DNA from 3 places in the Rhizobium sp. NZLR11 genome. Region 2 is predicted to be linked to each of the others. Evidence: predicted binding sites of a transcription regulator. Region 2 holds the regulator's gene; each other region holds the start of a gene.
The links. The regulator LexA, encoded in region 2, represses DNA repair genes until DNA is damaged. The targets are predictions, from matches to a motif close to TGTTCNNNNTGTGTTCNG.
Positions count from the first base shown of each region.

Region 1: a site for LexA is predicted at 2,653-2,670, ahead of HJB83_RS30055 (ImuA family protein). Genes of this name have one in related genera too.
Region 3: a site for LexA is predicted at 2,304-2,321, ahead of HJB83_RS16475 (DNA recombination protein RmuC). Genes of this name have one in related genera too.

Region 1 covers NZ_JABDWD010000026.1:64,208-68,660, forward strand. Annotated here, with positions in the region: partial or broken gene HJB83_RS30045 (error-prone DNA polymerase) at 1-412, opposite strand, end outside; gene HJB83_RS30050 (DNA polymerase Y family protein) at 409-1,920, opposite strand; gene HJB83_RS30055 (ImuA family protein) at 1,841-2,593, opposite strand; gene ligD (non-homologous end-joining DNA ligase) at 2,874-3,938, shown strand; gene HJB83_RS30065 (SOS response-associated peptidase family protein) at 4,002-4,453, shown strand, end outside.
Region 2 covers NZ_JABDWD010000022.1:39,752-44,204, forward strand. Annotated here, with positions in the region: gene HJB83_RS28230 (ComEC/Rec2 family competence protein) at 69-2,498, shown strand; gene lexA (transcriptional repressor LexA) at 2,479-3,198, opposite strand; gene HJB83_RS28240 (VOC family protein) at 3,396-4,292, shown strand; gene kdsA (3-deoxy-8-phosphooctulonate synthase) at 4,289-4,453, shown strand, end outside.
Region 3 covers NZ_JABDWD010000008.1:206,656-211,108, forward strand. Annotated here, with positions in the region: gene HJB83_RS16470 (ribokinase) at 7-906, opposite strand; gene HJB83_RS16475 (DNA recombination protein RmuC) at 1,048-2,271, opposite strand; partial or broken gene HJB83_RS16480 (globin-coupled sensor protein) at 2,475-3,971, shown strand; gene def (peptide deformylase) at 4,069-4,453, shown strand, end outside.

The sequences.
Region 1 (4,453 bases), on a different contig from region 2:
TCTTGCGCAGCTGGATCGCGCAGGTGTCATCCGGGAGGTCCGGCACAAGAATGCCGATCATGCCGTCGGCGTAGGCAATGACATCGTCCCAGTGGAGGATGCAGTTGTTCTTGCCGCCGCGCGACTTGCCGAGCGTAATGAGGCGGGTCAGCCGTGAATAGGCAGCCCGGTCGGTCGGGTAGACCAGCACCGACATGCCGTCGGCGAGATCGAGCCGGCAACCGACAACGAGGCGTAATCCCGTGGCGCGGGATGCTTCAAGCGCCCGCACAATTCCGGCAAGCGAATTGCGGTCGACAACGCCGAGGGCTTCGATGCCGAGAGCTTTGGCGGTCTCGAACAGTTCCTGCGCCGAGCTTGCACCGCGCAGGAAGGAAAAATGAGTCGTGACCTGCAGCTCGGCATAACTCATGCGAAGATCCCATGCATGAACCAGCGATGGCTTCCGGTTTCAGGATCGATGCCATCACCGGAGCGAAACACCCAGAGACGCTCGCCGGCCTCGTCTTCGATGACGAAGTAGTCCCGCACCGCCTCCATCTCGGCGTCGCGCTGCCACCACTCGCCAAAAATCCGCTCAGGCCCATCGGCCCGCTTGACCTTCCGGCGCCTTCCGCGCCAGGTAATCGAGACCGGCGGGCGGTCCGGCAGCAAGGCGATGGCCTCGATCAGTTCGGGACGGGCCAGCAGCCGGACCGGCCGGCGCCAATGGCTGACCCAGGTGACCTCGACCGGATCGGCAGCAGGACCGATCCGCTGGACGGAGCGCTCCGGCACGTCGGAGGCAACCGGTGCCACCCGATACACACGCTGGCCGCGGTTGCCGTAAATATCGATCAGCGGCGTCACGTCCTTCACTTCCTCCTCGACCAGCGATGACCACCTCTGGCGCTCCTCCAGCGGCTCGACTATGACCGCAACCAGGGTGAGCTTCTCGATCCCGAAACCGGGCTCGATCTTTTCCGTTCGATCGCGAAACAACTTCGTCAGCCAGGCGACATCGCGCACCGGCTTCACCGTGCCGGCGCGGATTGCCTGCCGCGAACCGTCAACCTTTTCGACGATCAGGTCGGCGCGCCGAACACCAAGGCCGCGCCTTTGCAGCTCCTCGATCAGTTGCACGACCAGCCGGCCGACATATTTGTTGATGGTTTCGGCAGCACCGATCGGCTCGGCGAAGGCGCGGCTCACCTCGACGAGCTCAGGGGTACGGATCGGATCGATCTGTTCGCAGACGCGGCCGAACATCTGGTCGAGCCGCCGGCCGATCTCCGGGCCGAAACGAAGCGTCAGCGGCGCGCGCGGCGTGTTGGCCAATTCACCGATGGTCTGGAAGCCAAGCGTGCGCAGATCGCTGACGACTTTCCCGGGAAGGCGCAGCAACGATATCGGCAGCTTTTCGACGGCGCGGACGGTCTCACCTGAAGGCACGATGACCGTTTCGCGGCTGATGGCACGCGCACAGGCGTTGGCCGCACCCCAGGTGTCCGCGATCGCGACACGGGCGGTGAGTTTTTTTGCCAGGAACTGATTGGCGATCTTCGTCACCATGGGAAGCTCGCCGCCCTGCAGGTGATCGGCGCCTTCGGTGTCCATGACGATGCCATCGATCCCATCGACCGCGACGATCGGCGAATAGAGCGTCAGCGCCCAAAGGGTAATACGTTCGAGTGCTGCGGCATCCTTTGCAGAATCCGCCTCGACCAGCATCAGGCCGCGGAACAGCGCCTGTGCTTTCGCAGCCGGCATGCCGACATGCACGCCGGCTTGTCTGGCGGCTGCGTCGGCCGCCGATACCCAGCGTTTCGAGCCGCTCCTGGCGATCACCGCGATCGCCTGTTCAGGCGGAACGGATGGATCGGCGCGACGAATGCGATCCGTCGGCAGATCCGGAAGATAGATCGAGACAACCCTTGTCATCGCACGCCCTCACGAGAAACTCAGCACATTCACCCGCTTTCACGCGTATCAATTCCAACAACCATTGGGCCCTCCCCACACCCGGCACCGGCAATTCCTCCGACGGCATCACGCTCACCCGCCACCTCGTGGTCGACGCCGTCGGCTGCCCGAAATCATTCGCCTCCGTCTGCCGTCGCCAGCGTCTGACGGCGAGCGCCATCGTGCCTGTCCGCTCGGCCGCCAGCTGCAGGCGGCGCGAGCTGACCATCGGCAGGCGAACGAGTTCACCGACCACGGCGCCGAGCCCACCAAAGGAAAGCCCTTCCTCCATGTTTGCCAGAACGTCTTCCTCCTTGTCGGATTCGACAAAGATCACCCGGTCGGGATGGAGGCCGACCTGGGCGAGCGCGGGAAAAAACAGGTCTGGCCGCGTCAGGCACCAGACGATCGGGCCTTTCGTCCGCGCTGCTATCCCTGCGGCACAGAGCGCCGCCGCCGCACCATCCACCGTGCCCGATCCGCCGCCGGCAAATTCGTGCAGGGCGCCATGGGCCAGACCACCTCCCGGCAGGACCGCATCGATCTCCGGCACGCCGAAGGACAGACAGCCAGCCTTTCTGGCGGACACGCCCTCAAGCGAGGCGATGCGCTCGCGCAGATCGGAAATCACCCTTTCACGGGCAGCAGTCATCGTTCACGGCTCCCTTCAAGGTCGTGTTGCGGTCGACATCATGTCGAACAAAATGCGGATGTTCTCTTTCTGTTCCCGCACAATGGCAGAGTCAAGCAACCGGAGGATGGGAATATTATCCTGAACATTAGAAATCAGGAGAATACCCATGGGAATCAGCCAAATAGCGGCCGGCGGATTTTTTTCCGAGCGTTTTCGAGCGCTATTGCCTTTGTGTGAATTGCGGGCACAAGTCGGTATCGCCACAGTGTCTTTAAGATTTTTCTGCTGAACTGGGGCGATGAAGAAGCCTCCGAGATCAAAACCCCTCCTTCGTGACGCCGAGGCCCCGATCCGTTCCCGGCCGCGAGGCAGGAGAAATCCCGCCCAACCACAGCTGCTGTTCGATCCAATGCCCGAGCGCGTCGAGCCCGCGCTGGCGCAACTCAAGTCCCGTCCCCCAAAAGGAAACGAGTGGAGCTGGGAGCTGAAATGGGATGGTTATCGCCTTGCCATTCATATCGAGCCGCAGGGTATCCGGATCCTCACCCGCGGCGGCCATGACTGGACGCATCGGTTTCCGGCAATCGCGGACGCCGCACGAGCGCTCGGGCCGGCAACGATGATCATCGATGGCGAGGCCGTTGTGCTCGATGCAGAGGGGCGGCCGAATTTCGGGCTGCTGCAGCAATCGCTCGGCGCATCCGGCAAACAAGCCGGCAACCGGGCCTCCGAGGCCATCTTCTACGCTTTCGATCTCATCTATTTCGACGGGCACGACCTGCGCGGTGTCGAATACCGGTCCCGCCGACACCTTATCGAGGACACGTTGAACGGCCCTAACAATGACCAGGTCGGCGCCATCAGGCTATCGGAAACACTCGATGCCGAACCGACTGTCCTGCTGGAGCATGTCTGCCGCCTCGGCCTGGAAGGCATCGTCGGCAAACATCTCGACCGGCCCTATCGTTCCGGCCGGACCGGAGATTGGGTGAAAGTCAAATGCGTCCAGAGCGAGGCTTTCTTCATTGTTGGCTACGAGAAGTCGGCAGCGTCCCCTACCGGCTTCGGCTCGTTGGTGCTTGCCGCCTACCGCGATGCCGATCTCGTGCACGTCGGAAGCGTCGGCACGGGCTTCAAAGAAGCTGAGGCGATCAGATTACGGAAAATGCTGGACACGCTGCGATGGAAGCGAAAGCAACCGCCCCTGCCCTATTTCGGAAGTGCCGATATTGTCTGGGTCCAGCCTACGCTGATCGCCGAGATCGAGTTTCGCGCCTGGTCGACTGACGGGAAACTACGTCATCCATCCTACAAAGGCTTGCGAGAACGCCAGGACAATGCCGACGTCTTCCGGCTCGACTAGCGAAATCAGCGCCATGCGTTAGATTGTCCGCCATTCGACCTCAAGCGGAGTAGATGGCCTGCAATGTGCAATCTTTATCGCATGGAAGACAAGGATTGGGTCGCCAAATGGGCCCAGGACGCCGAAAGCCTGATCAATCTGATGCCGGCATACCAGATGAACCCCGATCAGATGGGGCCGATCGTCCGCAATACCGCCGACGGCAAGAAGCAACTGGTCCATGCGCGCTGGGGATTGCCCTCGCCGCGTTTCGCCCTTGAGAAGGCGGCCAAAGCCAAGGCCGAGAAACTCGCGGCCAAGGGCAAGGCTTTCGATCTCGAACAACTGATCCGCATGGAGGCCGACCGCGGCACGACCAACGTGCGCAAGCTCAGTTTTCCGCACTGGAAGCGGTGGTTCGGGGTCGAAAACAGGTGCCTCGTCCCGGTCACCAGCTTCGCCGAGCCGGATCCAGCTAGCCAAGCGGTTGGCGGCAACGTGCCGAATGCCTGGTTCGCAGGTGATGAAAGTAAGCC
Region 2 (4,453 bases):
GATTATCCTTGCCGGATTTGATTAGAGAATGCATTCTGGCCGTCTTCGCGGGTGACCTTGGGCGGCACATGCAGGAAGTGACGACAGTCGAATTGCGGCCGGAAGCAGGCGCCGGCTCAGCCGGTCCCTCCGGTTTTTCGCCGCCTATCGTGGTGATACGGCCGACCAGGACGCAGTCGACGACATCTTTGCGCCACCGGCTGCTCGCCGCAGCCCGGCAATCGATTGGCGCCGGCATGCGCATGCTGGGCGAGGAGGCGGATCATGGCCGCTTGCTGCTTTTTTCGCCGGTGTTTCTCGGCGCCGGGGCGGCCTTCTGGTTTGTTGCGGCATCCGAATTTCCGCTTGTTGCATCGCTGCTCTCTCTGTTGGTGCTGACGATCGCGGTTCTCATCGTCGGCCGCAGCCGGGCGGCATTGCGGGCGACGCTGCTGGCGCCTGCACTCGTGGCCGGCGGCATGCTCTGCGCACAATTCGAGAGCTGGCGGGCTTCGACGGTGATCCTCGATTCCTCGGTGACGACGACAGTGACCGGCCGAGTCGAGCGGCGAGAAGGCGACGGCCGTGGGCGCTGGCGCTACATTCTTGCCGTCACCGGCACGGAGGCGCCGGAGTTGAAGCGGCCGCCGGGACGCATAACCGCGATCGTCCGCGGCGCCGACATGCCTTTCGACATCGGCGACCTCATCACCGGCAGGGCACGACTGACGCCGCCGGCAGGCCCCGCACTTCCCGAGCTCAACGACTTCTCCTTCGGTGCCTATTTCGATGGCATCGGCGCCAACGGCTTCTTCTACGGTGCGCCAGAGAAGGATCTGGAGGCGGGTCCGCAGGCTGCCAGATCGACATCGGCAGCTCTGCTGGAATGGCTTTACCGCCTGCGCAGTAGCATTGGCGACCGCATACGATCGATCCTGCCCGGCGACACCGGCGCTTTTGCCGCTGCTTTGGTGACCGACGAGCGACGCGCCATCTCGAATGCGACGACGGAGGCGCTGCGCCAGTCCGGCCTTGCTCATATTGTCGCGATCTCCGGCCTCAACATGGCGCTGTCGGCCGGCATCTTCTTCGTCGGCTTCCGGATGCTGCTCAGCCTTTTTCCGGGCGTCGCTCAGGCCTATCCGACAAAGAAGATCGCCGCCGCCGGCGCGCTCAGCGCCGTCACCGCCTACTACCTGATTTCCGGCTTCGGGGTCTCGGCCGAACGTGCCTTCATCATGATGGCGATCATGCTGGTCGCCGTCTTCTTCGACCGGCCGTCGATCAGCCTGCGCAATGTCGTTCTCTCGGCGCTCGTCATCATCGCCATTTCGCCGTCCGAAGTCTTGGGCCCGAGCTTCCAGATGTCCTTTGCCGCGACATTGGCACTCGTATCGGGTTATCAACTGTGGAAGGACCGGCGCGTCCGCGAAAACGCCTTGCTGAAACTGCCGGTCTTCCGACCGGTCGTTGCCGTCGCCGGCTTCTTCGGCGGCGTCTTCCTGACCTCGCTGATCGGCGGTTTTTCCACGGCGCTGTTTTCGATCGAACATTTTCATCGCCTGACCGCTTACGGGCTGCCGGCAAATCTCGCGACGATGCCGATCATCTCCTTCATCGTCATGCCGGCCGGGCTGCTGGCGATGTTGCTCATGCCGTTCGGTCTGGACGTTCCGCTCTGGAAGGTGGTCGGCCTCGGCCTCGACCTGGTGATTGCGGTCGCCAAAACGGTGTCCGGTTGGGGCGGTGATATCGGCATCGGCCGCTTGCCGGCTTGGTATTTCGCTGTCGCCGTGGCCGGCTTTCTGCTGCTGACGCTGCTGCGCACCCGGCTGCGCCATATCGGCACATCGATTATCGCCGTCTCTACGCTCGGCGTGCTGCTTCTGCCGCTTCCCCGGGCGCCGGATCTGGTGATTTCGGAGGATGGCAGTCTCGTCGCAGTGGTCGCGGCTGCGGCAATCGCTTCCAACCGCGAAAACCCGCCGGATTTCATCTTCGATCAGTGGCAGAGAGCACTTGTCCTGCCGACGCATTTCCCGCCGAAAATGCTGGATGGTCCCGCTGTCCCGCCGGAGGGAGACGACCGCCGCGTCAGGCTTTCCCGCGATCAGCAGAATGAAGCGAGGGCGGCGATGCGGGCGGCTGTCGCCGGTGGTGAAGCAAACCGCTTTTCCTGCGTCAAAAAGGCCTGGTGCACATCAAGGCTCGGCAATGGTCATGTGGTTGCCGTCATCGACAACGCTGCCTATCTCGGTCCGGCTTGCGACGCGGCGGATATCGTCGTGACGTCGGTCCGCCTGCGGTTCAACAGCTGCCGATCAGGAGCGACGCTCTTTACCGGTGAGACGCTGCGCAGGACTGGCTCCGTCGAGCTGCGCTTCGCCGATGCCGGCCTGGAGGTCGTGACCGCATTCGAAACCCTGTCGCGCCCATGGAAGCGCCATCGCGCCTATGACTGGCGCAGCAACAGTTTTGCCGAATCCGGCCTCTCCAATGTCAGTGATAGCGGCGAATGAGGCCGACGAGCTTGCCCTGCACCTTGACGCGGTCCGGCCCGAAAATCCGGGTCTCATAAGCCGGATTGGCAGCCTCCAGCGCGATCGAGGCGCCCTTGCGGCGGAAACGTTTGAGCGTCGCTTCTTCGTCATCGACCAGGGCAACGACAATGTCGCCGGGACTTGCGGTGCTGCCGTTGCGGATGATTACCGTGTCGCCGTCGAAGATGCCGGCGTCGATCATCGAATCGCCCTTGACCTCCAGCGCATAATGTTCGCCGGAGCCGAGCATGTCTGCGGGAACGACGATGTCGTGGGTGTTATTCTGGATCGCCGAGATCGGAACGCCGGCAGCGATCCGGCCCATGACCGGCACGGAGACGGAGTTGCCGTTATCGGCGACCGGTTTTGCAGGAGCGGCGGCGGCGACCGGCTGCGGCTTGCCGAGGCTGCCCTCGATGACGCTTGGCGAAAAGCCGCGCCGGGGCTGGATGCTCGGGCTGTAGGCCTCCGGAAGCTTGATGACCTCGAGCGCCCGGGCGCGGTTCGGTAGGCGGCGAATGAAGCCACGCTCTTCAAGCGCTGTGATCAAACGATGAATGCCGGATTTCGAGGCCAGATCCAGGGCATCCTTCATTTCGTCGAAAGAGGGCGGAATGCCGGATTCCTTCATGCGCTCATGAATGAAAAGCAGGAGCTCCTGTTGTTTGCGCGTGAGCATCGACGTGTGACCCCTTGATTGAAACAAATCCAGAACAGAACACTATATGTTCCATATGTGTTCCGCAAGTAGCTAAATTTCCGTAAAACTTGCCGCCAACTCGTTGAGTTTTTTATTTTCATTCGCCGGATTGGCGCACATGTCTTGCATTGAAGGTGGCGCTGTCGCACCCTCTTGGCGTTTCAGGGAGGGATATCATGAACGAGCACTCGGCCAAACCGCACCCGCTGGATCATGTCGTGCTGCCCGTTGTCAATATCGACCTGGCGCGCGAAAGGCTCGGCAAGCTTGGCTTCACCGTTGCCGCCGATGCCCGCCATCCCTTCGGAACGGAGAATGCCTGCGTCTTCTTTGCCGACAAGACCTATCTGGAGCCGCTCGGTATCGCCAGCCGCGAGGAGAGCGAGGCATCGGCGCGGCAAGGCAATGTCTTCACCGCCCGCAATCGGGCCTTCCGCTTCCGCTGTGGCGAGGAGGGGCTTTCGGCGGTGGCGTTCGGCACCGGGGATGCCGGCCGCGCTCATCGGAGCTTCGTCGGCAGCGGATCGAGCGCCGGCGACATGCTGCAGTTCAGCCGGCCGATGAAAATGCCGGACGGTTCCGAGACCATGGCCGGCTTCAAGCTGGCCTTTGCCGCTGAGTTGCGCGCGCCGGATTTCTTCCTCTTCTGTGTTGAGCGCATCAATCCTCTGCCGGCCGATCGCGGTGCGCTAGAGACGCATGCCAATGGCGTCACCGGCATTGCCGAGATCGCGCTTTGCGCGCCGGACCCCTCTGCATTCGCCGCCTTCGTCAGCCTTGCAACGGCGCAATCGGCCGTCGAGAAAACCGGTTTCGGCGTTAATATCGCGGCGCCGAATGCGAAAATCAGCCTGATGACGCCGGAAGGGCTGGAGGCCTATTTCGAGATCGCCGTCGCATCCGCCGACCGCGGCCTGCGCGGCCGGGCTATCCTCTTTACCGTCACCGATCTTGCCGTGACAGAAGCGCATTTGGCTGCTAACGGAGTGACCTACACGCGCAAGAACAATCGCATTCTGGTGAAGCCCGCGCCCGGGCAGGGCACGCTCTTCGCCTTCGAGGAAACACGATGAGCACTGATACGAATTCCGAAGTCAGGATCGGCGAGGGCGCAGGCCAGGTCACATTTTCCAATACCGGCCGCCTGTCGCTGATTGCCGGCCCTTGCCAGATGGAGAGCCGCGACCACGCCTTCATGGTTGCCGGCACACTGAAGGAGCTTTGCGCCAAACTC
Region 3 (4,453 bases), on a different contig from region 2:
ACCCCGCTATATCCGGGCTGCGACGTCTTCACCCGAAGGGATCGAAGGCTGTGCCCCTGATTTGAGGCAGGCGAGCGAACCGGCAACGGCCGCACGGCGCAGCGCCGAGGCAAAATCGAGGCCCTCGTCGAGGCTCGCAGCGAAATAGCCGCAGAAGGTGTCGCCGGCGCCGACCGTATCGACGGGTTCGATCTTCAGACCCTGCGCCCTTGAAACCGCCCCATCGCGGATGGCGACGACGCCGTCGCCGCCAAGCGTCACGATCAACGTCTGGCCGGTTTCGGCATGCAGCCGGGTCAGGGCTGCCTCACGCGCCTGCGCATCCATGCCATCTTGGCCGGCTAGCCGCTCGAACTCGGTCTCGTTGGCGATGACGATATCGGCAAGTCGGCCGAGACGCGGCGCATCGGGGATCAAAGGAGCAAGGTTGAGGATGCTGGTGACGCCTTTGGCGCTGGCGGCCGACAGGGCGCGTTCGACGGCTGCAGCCGGCACTTCGAGCTGCAGCATCAGGATATCGCCTTCCTTCATGCCGCCGATCGCCGTCTCGGCATCCTCAGGCGCGACCAGGCCGTTGGCGCCGGGAACGACGGCGATCATGTTTTCGCCGTCGCCGCCGACAAGGATCAGCGCCGTGCCGGTGGGACCGTCGACATGTTTGACGAGAGAAAGATCGGTTCCTGCATCATCGAGCAGGGAAAGGGCATCGGCGGCGAAGCTATCCTTGCCGACGGCGCCGGCCATATGCACATAGCGGCCGGCGCGCCGCGCTGCCAGCGCCTGGTTGGCGCCCTTGCCGCCGGCGGCTGTGGCAAAACCGTTGCCGGCCACCGTTTCGCCGGGCTTCGGCAGGCGCTCGGTCGTGGCGATGAGGTCCATGTTGATGGACCCGAAAACTGTTATCATCAAGGGTGTCCCGTCTTTTGGGGCATGCGGCGACGGCATGCTCCACTTCTTCGATAGAGCATGATGCCGAAAAGTGTGCGCGGTTTTCGAAAGACATCATGCTCCTGCTGTTTCATTCGGGCGAGACACTGCCCGAAGCGGTCACTCCTCGTCAACCACCCTGAGCTTGAGAAGACCGGTACGGCTTTCCACCGATTTGGCCGCAGGTTCGCTGTCGCGAGCAGGTTTGGCCTCGCCGCCTGCCTCGAATTCCAGCGCTTCGATCTTGGCGCCGCGCCTGGTGAGTTTGTCGGCCGAGGTGACCACCATGTCGATATCCTTCTGCGCCAGGGCGAAATGACCCTGCAGCTTGCGCACCCGCTCGTCGAGGCGGCCGAGATCGTCCATCAGGATCGCCACCTCGCCCTGGATCAGATGCGCCTGCGCCCGCATGCTCTGGTCCTTGAGCACGGCCTGGATGACCTGGATCGACAGCATCAGCAGCGACGGCGAGACGATGACGATGCGCGCCCGGTGCGCCTTCTGCACCACCGGCTCGAAGTTTTCGTGGATCTCGGCGAAGATCGATTCCGACGGCACGAAGAGAAAGGCCGTGTCCTGGGTTTCGCCCTGGATCAGATATTTCTCGGAAATGTCCCTTATATGGACCTCCATGTCGCGGCGGAACTGCTGGCCGGCGGTCTTGCCGGCCTCGGGACTGCCGGCGTCGCGGATCGCGTTCCAGGCTTCGAGCGGGAATTTTGCGTCGATCACCAGCGGCGGCGCGCCGTTCGGCATGCGGATCGTGCAATCCGGTCGCGAGCCGTTGGTGAGCGTCTGCTGGAAGGCATAGGCGCCCATCGGCAGGCCGTCGGCGACGATGGTCTCCATCCGCGACTGGCCGAAGGCGCCACGTGTCTGCTTGTTGGACAGAATGGCCTGCAGCCCGACGACATCCTTGGCGAGCGTCTGGATATTGTTCTGCGCGGCATCGATCACCGCCAGCCTTTCCTGCAGCCGCTGCAGGTTCTCATGGGTCGATTTGGTCTGCTCGGTGATCGTCGAGTTGACGCGCTGCGACATGCCGTCGAGGCGTTGGCTGATCGTCTGGTTGAGTTCACTCTGCCGCGCGCCGAAGACCTCGGTCATCGCCGCGATGCGGCCCTGCATCTCCGCCTGGATCCTGAGAAGCTCGGCCATGCGCGCGTCGCTTTCCCCAGCGCGAAAGCTCGCTTCCTCCGCCTGCTCGTGGCGAAGGCTCGCGCCCCGTAGCAGCAGCACGATCACCAGCAGGACAAACGCCAACAGAACCCCGCCGGCAAGCGCCAGCATGGCCGGGCTGATCGAGGCAAGCGACACAGTGAACGAATCGGAATTGACGGTCATGTCGCAACCATACCAGAAGAGACGGCAATATATAGATCAAAGGGTGAACGGAATTGGCGGTCGCCACTATCCTCGCACGCCGCTACGTCTGCTGGCTCCTGCGGAGAAATTGCGCCTCGATTTAACGATTGCTCAACCATATTCGCCAAAACCTGCGGCGCAGAATTCCTTCCCGCACACTCGCGCCAAGTACAGAGATCCCGATGACCTCCCGGCAGACCGACAGTGCCCTCAGGCAGCGCCTCGATTTCATCGAACTCGACGAGGCGGCGCGCAAGTCGATGCGGGATCTGCGCCCTGTCATCACCGAGCTGATCGGCGGCGCCCTCGATAAATTCTACGCCAAGATTGCCAGAACCCCGGCTGTCGCCGGCTTCTTTGCCGACAAGAACCATGTCGGCAAAGCCAAGCAGCGCCAGCAGGATCATTGGGCCAATCTCGCCGGCGGTGCGTTCGACGACAGTTATGTCGACGGCGTCACCGCGGTCGGCCGGACGCACGCCCGCATCGGCCTGGAGCCGCGCTGGTATATCGGCGGTTACGCCATCGTCATGTCCGAACTCGTCAAGGGCATCATGGAAAAGCAGTGGCCGTCGGTTTTCGCGCGCCAGCAAGGCAAGCTGCTGGCCGAGAAGCTGTCGGCCGTCATCAAGGCCGGCATGCTCGACATGGATTATTCCATCTCGGTCTATCTCGAAACGCTCGAAGCCAAGCGCCGCGCCTTGGAAGAGCAGCGCGCCAAGGCCGAATCCGACCAGGCGATGGCACTGGAGCAACTGCGCCGCGGTCTGGAAGCGCTTTCGAACGGCGATCTCGAAGCCACTCTGCCGTCCGACCTGCCGGGTAATTTCCGGCAGATGGCCTAGGATTACAACCGCGCCGTCGGCGCCCTTCGCAAGTCCTTCGCATCCGTGCGCGAGGCCTCGGGCCAGATCATGGGCGGCGCCGATGTCATTTCCACTGCGACCAACGACCTGGCGCTTCGCACCGCCCAGCAGGCGGCGGGCGTCGAGGAGAGTTCAGCCGCCCTGCAGCAGCTCTCCGTCAGCGTCGGCCAGACGGCCGCCAATGCCGAAAAGGCATCGGCTGCCGTGCGCGAGACGCAGCAGAAGGCGAAGAACTCCGGCGAACTCGTCACCAGCGCCGTCTCGGCGATGGCCGGCATCGAGAAATCCTCGACCGGGATCTCCAAGATCATCGGCGTCATCGATGAGATCGCCTTCCAGACCAATCTTCTGGCGCTGAACGCCGGTGTCGAGGCGGCGCGCGCCGGTGATGCCGGCAAGGGTTTTGCCGTCGTCGCCCAGGAAGTCCGCCAGCTCGCCCAGCGCACGGCCGAAGCCGCCAAGGAGATCAAGAACCTGATCTCGCAGAGCTCGACCCAGGTCAATGAGGGCGTCGGCATCGTCTCCAGCACCGGCGAGGCGCTGAACGACATGATCAGCCGCATCGACATCATCAACCGCTTCGTCGCCGATATCGCCGCCGCCGCCCGCGATCAGGCGACCGGCGTCAACGAGGTCAGCGTCGCGGTCCGCAACATGGGAGCGATCACCGAGCAGAATTCGGACATGCTCGAGCACTCCTCGGCCGAAACCCGCCGCCTCAAGGACGAGGTGGAGAACCTGATCGAACTGCTGCGCCGCTTCCGCGCACGCCCCGAGGGCCATGCCGCCATCGCCGCCCGCTGGGCAGCCTAAGGGGAATATGGCGAAATTCCAGGCGGCGATGCAAAAAAGCGTCTTCGTCGCCTGCCGGATAATTCCATAGTCGGAAAAGATGGGTTATGGGAACGCCATGACCATCAAGCCACTCATCATTCTTCCCGATCCCGTTCTCCGCCAGATCTCCAAGCCGATCGAGCGGGTCGACGCCGATCTGCAGCGCCTTGCCGACGACATGCTGGAAACCATGTACGACGCGCCGGGCATTGGCCTTGCGGCAGTTCAGATCGGCGTGCCGCGCCGCATGCTGGTCATCGACATCGCTCGCGAGGGCGAGGAAAAGCAGCCGCAGGTGTTCATCAACCCGGAGATCGTCACCTCCTCCGACGAGCGCTCGGTCTATGAGGAAGGCTGCCTGTCGATTCCGGATTATTATGCTGAGGTTGAGCGCCCGGCTGTCGTCTCTGTCAAATATCTCGACCGGAACGGCAAGGAACAGACGGTTGAAGCCGACGGCC